3 regions of the Staphylococcus lugdunensis genome follow, and region 1 is predicted to be linked to each of the others. Evidence: riboswitches for the same ligand, from Rfam matches in the RefSeq annotation. Region 1 holds a riboswitch; each other region holds the start of a gene.
What was found. Region 1 has a riboswitch for thiamine pyrophosphate ahead of AL499_RS07870 (ABC transporter substrate-binding protein). Riboswitches for the same ligand answer to the same signal wherever they lie in the genome.
Positions count from the first base shown of each region.

Region 1 (3,293 bases):
CAGCAACGCAATGATTGACAATAAAAATGAATACTCATTATTGTTATTATGACAACTCTCTCTCACTGCAGTTAAAAATGTCCCATACGAATGATTAGTCAATTGTTTAGACAATTGTTGACATAGATGAGTAGCGTCTTCTTTCGTTAATACATCTTGATAATCCAATAATTCGTCCACACTCATATTAAATAATTTTGCAAGCTTTGGTAACAACTGAATATCAGGCATTAAACTACCATTTTCCCATTTTGAAATAGTTGGCTTTGTGATATCTAAATATGCAGCCAATTTATCTTGCGTTAATCCTAGTTTAGTCCGCTGCGCTTTTATAACCTTATTAATTTTAATCATATTAAACAACTCCTTACATTTATTGTATCTAGCAGTTGAACTAAATTGTATTTCTAATATGACAATATCAAGGAAATAAAGTTTCCAAATAAGAAACTTATAGTCGTATGGATATTCTTTTCGTTTAAAAATTCGTATAAAAACACGGTGTATGATAATTTAAAATACTATCATTCGAAAATCTTGTATCGTAAGTTACAATATTGATAAAGAGGTGATATAAATGAAAAGCATCTTTAATTTCTCATTCGTTCTAGGGCTTATGTTAATTATCGTTGGGATTGTACGTTTATTTAATGGTATTGATATTGTATCTATCTTTGCAATTGCACTGGGAATTATGGAAATATTTCTCTCATTAAGTCAGCGCAAACAAATTAAACGACAAAACCAACATGCTTCAAATGACTCAAAACACGAAAAACCAAGTTTTAAACATACTCATGATAAAGAATAATCATCATTTCAGCTACTAAAATAAACAAAATTTATTATAATATATATAAATGATAAAATAATATAGTCTGTACTAAATAACGCTCCATGTTATCGTTTTTTACGATTGAATTAATGTGTACTTATCGTTTTACTTTATTCAAACTTTACAACTTTTAAATAAGATACGTGAGATTAAGTGTTTTCTCATTTTCTCTAGCAGTATCTTCACAAAAACAAAAAATAAACATATTAACTATTAACTTTATTTCACAAATTAGTGAATCTTTAGCATTGTTCAATAGTTAAATATGCTTATCCGCTCTCGTTTCCTATGTTCAGTAATCTAATGGCCCTAATAGTATAAAGATAATGAATAATACAGCACTCAAAAATGTTGTCGGCATAAGCCACCATACTTTGGTAAAATGTTGGCGCTTAAGTTCAATCAATCCAATCATAGTAGAAAAACCCCATAAATCATCAAATACAACATTTCCAAATATATTCTCTGGTAGTAGCGCATCTAATAATTCAATTAAAAATGCTGCCATTAAACCAAGTTGGTAGCTAATCACTAAAATACGTCGCTGCTTAGATTGCCATTGTCGACTCAGACGCAAATACGCCCAAAGTATTATTACAAGAATGAACACCTCGATGATAATAGTTAAATAATACAAGTAATCATTGCTTATTAACATTTTAACCCTCTTAACATTAAAAAAATTATAAATATGTTCACTTTTAGAATAGGTCATATCAATGCATCATTCAATTATGATATACCAATTTTATTTACTTATGTTGTTATGTTATGTTGTATATGTAAATGATCACTGGGGGTGCAGTAATCGCTGCTGAGAGAAACTTTGTTTCAACCCTTGAACCTGATGGTTAGTACCAGCGTAGGAAAGTGAACCTTGTGCGTCATTGATGCGTAGTCCTTTTGATATCAATCTTTTTCTTGTTAAACACAAGCATTCACTTTTGCTACGTGAATGCTTATTTTAATAGGAGGAGAAAAGATAATGGATACACTAACAGTTGGTTTAGAATGGTTTTTAAATCCAGATCATATGCCGCTGATCATTGGCATTGAAAAAGGCTGGTTTGCAGACGCACAACTTGACGTACATATGATTGAGCCAGAAGCGCATTTCGATGCACTATCTGAAATTGAAAACAACAAAATGGATATAGCGATAACAGAACCTATTCACTTAGTTGAAGATCGTGCTAACGCTAAAGATGTTGTTGGCTTCGCACGATTCTTGCACACTAACGGTGGTGTCATGTTCAACAAAGATAAAGCAATAACTCGTCCACGTAACCTTATTGGAAAACGCTTAACCTATCCTGGGGCACCAGGCTCCGGTGGTATTGCAATTGTTAAAACAATGATTGAAGCCGATGGTGCTACATATCAGGAAGGTGATTTGATTCCTGTGAACAATAGCTTTTATCATACAGATGCATTAGAGAAGGACAAAGCAGACGCAGCAACGTTAATCTTTGAAAATTTCGAAATAATCGAAGCAAAATTACGTGGCTTAAATGTCGATTTCTTCGCTCTTAAAGATTATAATGTTCCAGATTTTTGTCAATTAATATTGATTACCTCTCCACAACACCTCAAAATACAGCATGATAAATTATCACGTTTTATCACTGTCATTAAAAAAGCTATAGATTATATTCATCAACATTTGGATGAAGCGATTGCAATTTATTGTGCTTATACGCACACTGATGTATATGATGCATTAAACCAACAAACCATACAAGCTACAGCCCATTGTTTTACTAATGATTTATCAATGAGCTCCGATTATTACAATGATTTACAACTATGGTTACACGAAAACGATAAAATCGTACAACCCATTGATTCACAACTTTATTTCACTAATGAATTATTATTCCCACGTTATCACCGACACTAATCAAAACCACCCGTTATAAGGGAGGGTTTGATTGTAGACAAACCTACTTTTTATAAAGGGGGGTTTGTCTTTTTATAATTTTAAAAATTATAAAATGAAATTACTTTTTATTATTGAACATCTCCTTAAATATTTCTGTATTAGCATATATAAATATTGAGATTAGAACTAAAGATACACTTGCAAAATAATAAGGCATAAATGTTTGAGGCACCAATCCAATTAATATTGCACCTATAGTCATACCTATATATCTTACAAAATTAAAAACACCTAAAACCTTTCCTTTGATACTTTCGAACCTTTGAGATATTAGAGTTGATAGTAAGGCAGGAACAAGGCCGACAAAAAGTCCTAGTATAAAAATGATGAATGATAAAATTATTAAACTTAAAGTATTAAACAATCCAAATAGCAAAGTAAATATTGAAAAAATAATAACAGTGTATTTAAGTATAATTAAACCCTCATGCTTCTTTGAAATTCTTTTGTAGAACATACTACCTAATATTACACTAACTGTAATAGGTAAAAATAATACACCGGATATTCCTTCAC
Region 1 covers NZ_CP014022.1:1,674,404-1,677,696, reverse strand. Annotated here, with positions in the region: gene AL499_RS07885 (helix-turn-helix domain-containing protein) at 1-354, opposite strand, end outside; gene AL499_RS07880 (tripartite tricarboxylate transporter permease) at 578-811, shown strand; gene AL499_RS07875 (hypothetical protein) at 1,128-1,493, opposite strand; TPP riboswitch at 1,621-1,721, shown strand; gene AL499_RS07870 (ABC transporter substrate-binding protein) at 1,821-2,735, shown strand; gene AL499_RS07865 (MFS transporter) at 2,836-3,293, opposite strand, start outside.

Region 2 (3,293 bases), 280 kb from region 1:
AATATGCCTCTCGATGTTCAGCTGCTACTTTTAATTTAGCGTTAATAATAATCATCACATTCACTCCTTTAAAGTTATACTTTTATTATAATCCTTCATGAATGAAATAAACAGCTGAAGACTTTTTATCTTCAACTGTTTATTTCAAATATAGTAGAGATTTCCTCTAGTAATAAGTTTATTTTAAAGTTTTACTTTCGTCTTTAAGCAATGGTTTGTCTGGTGCTACAAAGAACCAAAGTATTACTGCAATTACTGCTGGAATAATAAGCAATTGGAAAGTCATTGTCCATCCCAAAGAACTTACTAACGCACCTGCTAAGAATGGACTTACTAATGCACCGATATTGCCCCATAGGTTCATCCAACCTGATACAGTACCGGCAAAATTACGTCCAATATCATTAGCTGCTGCCCAACTCATTCCCATTGAAATACCCATACCACCAAGTCCTAATGATAACCAGAAAATAGTGACATATAGATTTTCCGTATGCACGGCAAAGAAAATGGCTACAGCAAAAACAATAAATCCTACAATCGCAATCACACCTCTAGATACAAAACGTGATTGACCTGTACTTAAAATTTTATCTGAGATTGCACCCGCTGATAAAATGAGGAAGAACATAATTAACCAAGGCAATGAACTAATTGCCATATCTTTAAAAGCAACATGATATTGTTCAGTTAAATATGTAGGCAACCAAATTAAGAATAATGTAATGATAAATTGCACTACAAAGTATTGTCCTGCAATGGCATAGAAACTAAAACGACGGAAGAATTGTCCCCAAGGTGCTACTGATTTTGATGTTTGCACAATATCACGATTTTCCATAATAAAACGTTTTTCTGCTTCATTTACCATTTTATGCTGTTCTGGTAAATCTTTAGCGATAATTCCCCAAAGAATCGCAATTAATATACCTGCAGCACCAAAAATATAGAACACTGCCTCCCAGTTAAATGCATTAACAATGGCTATCGTTACAATGGGTGCGAGCACAGGGCCAAAATAAGAACCTGCAAGCAATGCACTTGAAGCACGACCTTTTTCTGTTTTAGAGAACCATGTCGAGTTAAAAACTGCATTTGATGGATACATTGGTGCTTCCCCAACACCAAATAAAAATCTTACAAAGTAAAGCAAGCCATGGTGCTTAATCATACCTGTAAAAATAGTAAAAGCACTCCACCATAATAATGCTATCGTAATCATTTTTCTTGGCCCAAATTTTTCGGCTAACATTCCTGAAGGTACCTGCATTAATGCATAACCTAATGAGAAGAATGAAGCTAATAACCCAAATTGCTTTTTGTCCATTCCTAAATCTGCCATCATTTGTGGCGCGATATAAGAAATATTTGAACGGTCCATGTACGCAATGACACCAATAATAAAGAACGCGATTGCAAAGTACCAACGAACATTACTTCTTTTTTGAATCATAACTTTTGTTACTCCTTAAATTTTGTCGTTTCTTAAATTGCTGTTGAAGAAGTTTCAAAAAAGTCTGTCTAACGATGTTATATGACTCCCTTTTTAACACTGTCATCATAGGCTTTTTAAGTTATTTTTTTATCATATTAGCAGATTGCGGAAGCGGTTTCAATATTAAATTCACATTTTTGTCAATTTTTTTATATTTTTTGCATATTCTTAGCCGTCACATCGGAATAATTTGACTATTTTTATGTTAAATGCCCATAAAATCAGTACCTCAATGAATTTTAACTAATTATTTGAATTTAATTTCTATAAACTTTAATGCATAAAACCAACAAATATACATCGAATTATTTGCAATAATTTGAATTACCTATTAAAACAATTAATATTTGTTATTTTGCCTTTATTCATGCACATTTAAGCATATATCTTTTATCAAAAACGTATCTCTATAAATTAAAAACAGTATTAAAATTTGAATTCAGCCATATTCTTTTGTAGAATGTAGTTAAATTAAACGCTAATAATCATATAATCATCCACTGGAAGTGCCTTTTATCTTAAGGCTGAGAGTAAAGAAGAGACTTTATAATTCCTGGAACCTGATCCAGACAGTACTGGCGTAGGGAAGTGGCGAAGGATATAAAGTAACGATACTATACGCTATTCCCTACTTGGGTTTAGCGTTTTTTTAATTTAAATGAGGTGATGTTCATTTTCATTGCGATAACAGAATATAAATTTTTAGACAACAACGATTTGCAGCACTTTCTTACTATCGAGCAGGACATAGATTTTTTACTTTTTAGAACTTCTATGTCTCAGAAGGAATTACAGCACTTTATTCAACAGTTAATTTATCAGGGATTTCCAAAATCTAAGATGATGATACACAGTGATGTCAAGCTGTTAAATACATTGGGATTACAGAATATTCACTTCCGAGAAAATGATGCACAAGCATTTCAACTTAAGTCTAAATATCCTGACATACACGTATCTATGTCTACACATCATTTATCTTCGGTAATCCGGGCTTATGAAGCGGGACTTGACGCGGTCTTTTTTGGGCATATTTTTCCTACACCTTCAAAACCCAATTTACCGCCACGTTCTCAAGTTGAAATCGATTCGGTATTAGAAGTTCCCATCCCTGTATATGCAATTGGTGGTATAACAACGGATACTATCCGCAAACTATCCCCCAAATTTGCTGGAATATGTGCAATTTCTTTCTTTATGAAATCATCCGCTTCAGTTATTCATCAATTTCGAAAGGAGTGGCATCATCATGCATGATGTACTAATTATTGGTTCAGGTGTCATCGGCATGTCCATTGCACGTTCTTTAAGTGAAAGCCATTTGGATATTGCGATTGTTGATAGAGATGTTCCTGGCAAACATGCTTCTTATAAGGCAGGTGGAATGTTAGGCGCTCAAAATGAATTTACTTATGACAGCGCTCTATTTCGTCTCGCGCTTGAATCGCGAGCTATGTTTCCTGATTTAGCCGCAGACTTATTTCAAGAAACAGGTATCGACATTCAGTTTCAAAATTCTGGGTTAATTAAAGTAGCTAGCAGCAAAGATGATGTTAATCACTTAATGGCTCAGTATGAATTTTTAAATGCACATGATTCAAGTGTCACTAAATTAAGCGATAACGCTTTAAAGCAACTTTCACATGGCACAATCAATCCTAGTCCATTATCAATTTATATCCCAAAAGACGGACAAATTAATGCACATCATTACACACAAGCCTTATTAAAATCGATTTTAAAGCGTGATATTCATCGATACTATGAAACAGAAGTTACCAATATACGTAAAGATAAT
Region 2 covers NZ_CP014022.1:1,955,443-1,958,735, reverse strand. Annotated here, with positions in the region: gene AL499_RS09085 (putative quinol monooxygenase) at 1-55, opposite strand, end outside; gene AL499_RS09080 (pyruvate MFS transporter) at 179-1,453, opposite strand; TPP riboswitch at 1,988-2,099, shown strand; gene AL499_RS09075 (thiamine phosphate synthase) at 2,162-2,752, shown strand; gene thiO (glycine oxidase ThiO) at 2,745-3,293, shown strand, end outside.
Region 2: another riboswitch for thiamine pyrophosphate. It lies ahead of AL499_RS09075 (thiamine phosphate synthase); the one in region 1 lies ahead of AL499_RS07870 (ABC transporter substrate-binding protein).

Region 3 (3,293 bases), 110 kb from region 1:
GAGCGTAGCGAGCTTCATGATTAGGTAACTCTGTCATACTATGATTTTGTGCTTCTATATCAGTCATCGATGTTACTAAATTCCAACCAACCCGTCCACCTGTCATATGGTCAAGACTAAGCAATTGTCTGGCAACAGTATAAGGATCCGAAAATGTACTCGAAATAGTTGGGACCAGACCGACGTACTGAGTTACTTGTGATATGGCTGTTAAATTTATGAGTGGATCAAACCAAAAGGCAGGCATTGCACTTGAGTCATTGGCATTAAAGGATTGATTGTCTGCGAAAAAGACAATATCTAAACAACCTCGTTCAGCAAGTTGTGCTAACTCTTGGTAGTATGAAACATCACCAAGCCGTTCAACTGCAGAATCAGGCATTTGCCAAGCTGCTTGATGATGACCGCAACCATAAACTAAGACGCCAATATGCATTTGACGTTGTTGCTGTTGATACATATATATACACTCCAATACAGCTACATTTATAACGATTATTGGGTTAGAAGTGTCCAACTCTTAAAATTAATAATGGCGTTCAAATGGACAATCAATTCATTGTTAAGCCACCATCTACAGTTATATTTTGTCCTGTAATTTGTTTAGCTTCATCTGAACATAGATAGACAACCATGTTGGCAACATCTTGCGGGCTTGTAACTTGATGTAACGGTGTTGTACTTGCAATTAAATCAAATACTTCCGGTGTCGTAACTGCACTGGCATCTGTTGTTTTAAGTAAGCCCCCTGAGACGACATTAGCAGTGATACCATATTGACCAAGTTCAGCAGCAATATTTCTAGTAAAACCGATAATACTCGCTTTTGCAGTTGTATATTCATGATAAGGAACAACTGGGTTTTGATATAAATTTGTACCGATATTTACTACAGAACCTTGTTTATGCTCAATAAATTGAGGTAGTACACTTTGAATAACATTAAAACTTGCTTTCAAGGTTCCATCTAGTTGTGCTTGATAATCGTCCCAAGATAAATCTTTGAAGGATTTTTGTGCGTCAGGATCGAATTTAAAGTTAACTAATGCATTGTTAACAACAGCATCGATATGTCCAAAATGATCGATTGCACTAGCTACCATCGCATTCACTTGCTCACGATTACGAACATCTGCTTGTAATGCAATAGTTTGAGCTCCTAGCTCTTGCATTAACTGTTCGGCCGCTGTTTGACTTTGATTATAATTAATCACAACTTGAAATCCTTTAGCGACTAGAGTGCGTGCTATAACAGAACCAAGGCCACGACTAGCTCCAGTTACTAATACAGTTTTTGCCATTGTGAACCTCCTTATAAAGAATATTAAAGAAAAAAATACGCAACCTTCACTAGGAAAGTTGCGCAACGTAAAACTATCATAAATAACGGACTCAAAATAAAAGAGGCCATTAGACATATTAATATTAGGTTCCACACACTTTCCTACGCTAGTATCAACTAGATCAGGTTCAAAGGGTTTAAGGCCACGCCTATTCTCAGTTATAAAAACACCCCTAGTGCATATATTTAACTTTAATTTCAATTTAAAACTTTTCATTCACATTGTCAAGATACATTAATTTAGTAATCACGTAAACATTTAAGGAAAGAAGAACAATATTAGTTTCAGCAAGTAGGATTTTATGACTAATTGTTGAGGCTTTTTAAGTTGTAACGAGAAAATAGAGGAATAATCTCTTCTTAGAATATAAAAAATTTATATTAGAAGATAAATAATGTAACTATAAACTTTCTATTAATATACATTTTGTACTTGAAATGAATATTTAAGCGAAATTATGATTAAAAAACATTTAATATAATTAAAATGCGTAATATTAAATAGTGATAAATCTGTTATAATTCATATATCATTGTATTATTACTCTAATTATATAGATTAAAATGTATTATTATAATTATTTTGTACTATATATCAAAATTCTCATATACATCTAGGAAATAAAATAGAGTTTGATATGCAATGACAACTATTTTAACCAACTATAGGAGGTCAGTGAATGACTAACAGAAAGAGAAACTCGTCACAACGCATGGATTTTATCCCAAACAAACTAAACAAATATTCAATCAGAAAATTTACAGTAGGTACAGCTTCAATATTAGTAGGTGCCACACTTTTCTTAGGGCATCATGAAGCTGAGGCAGCTGAAAAACAACAATCCATATCTCAAAACCATAGCGATAAACAAGAAAGTTCTCAAGCTGATACAACAGTAACCACAGAACAAACAACAAATAATAATGTTTCTTCTCAAACTAACGCCACGTCACCAAGCACTCAAGATAAAACAACGATAGATCACACTGAAAATCCATCTTCAACAAACCAGCAGATAACAGAAAATCAATCACTGCATGCAAAAGATTTACAAACATCAAATCAAAACAATGTCTCGCATAAAGATACTGCTAACAAATCAACAGAAAAAGAAGCTAGACAACATCAAAATCATAAATCGACAATTCAACAACAAGAAAGTTCAGAAAAGTTAGTAACAGCTGCTCAAAATGCATCAGCTACAAACCAAGCTGTATCCACCAATACGAATGAGACACATGTACAATATGCTGATAAAAAATTGAGCCAAATTGGCGTGAACCATCAAACGAAAGAACAAGTTAAAGCTTCACTAGTTACTAAGAAAGCTTTTAAGCCACGTTCTAAACGAGATTTAGATAATACAATTGTGGCAGAAACCTTAAAAGCAGACATTACAAACCCTGACTATGGTGTTAGAACTCCTGCAACTCCTGTAACTGCAGCTGCTTCAACATCTCCAACAACGCGTGCATTGAGTAGTAATTATAGAGTAAGAGCATTAGCAGCAGCTACACCAACAGGTAAAGATGTGAGTGACAAAATTAAATTTTCAAATATAGATATAGCAGTGGAAGGTAGAACTGCACATACAAATGCTAGTGGTCAACGTGAATTATGGGTGACTTCTGGAGATATTTTATCTTTAAAAGCAGATTATACCGTTGACAATAGCGTTAAAAGTGGAGATACATTTACGATAGGCTATGGACAATATATTAGACCTGGAGGATTTTCGTTACCATCATCGGACACAGAATTAAGAGATGCAAATGGTGCAATTATAGCTAAAGGTAAATATGATAGTAACACGAATAAAACAACCTACACGTTTACAAATTACGTTGACCAATATGATAATATTCAAGGATCTTTTAAAATAGCTGCAACTGCTAAACGAGAGAATGCCATCAATGATAAAGGATCATATAATATGGACGTAAAAATTGG
Region 3 covers NZ_CP014022.1:1,783,012-1,786,304, forward strand. Annotated here, with positions in the region: gene AL499_RS08375 (LLM class flavin-dependent oxidoreductase) at 1-460, opposite strand, end outside; gene AL499_RS08380 (3-oxoacyl-ACP reductase) at 552-1,301, opposite strand; TPP riboswitch at 1,425-1,527, opposite strand; gene AL499_RS08385 (SdrD B-like domain-containing protein) at 2,023-3,293, shown strand, end outside.
Region 3: another riboswitch for thiamine pyrophosphate. It lies ahead of AL499_RS08380 (3-oxoacyl-ACP reductase); the one in region 1 lies ahead of AL499_RS07870 (ABC transporter substrate-binding protein).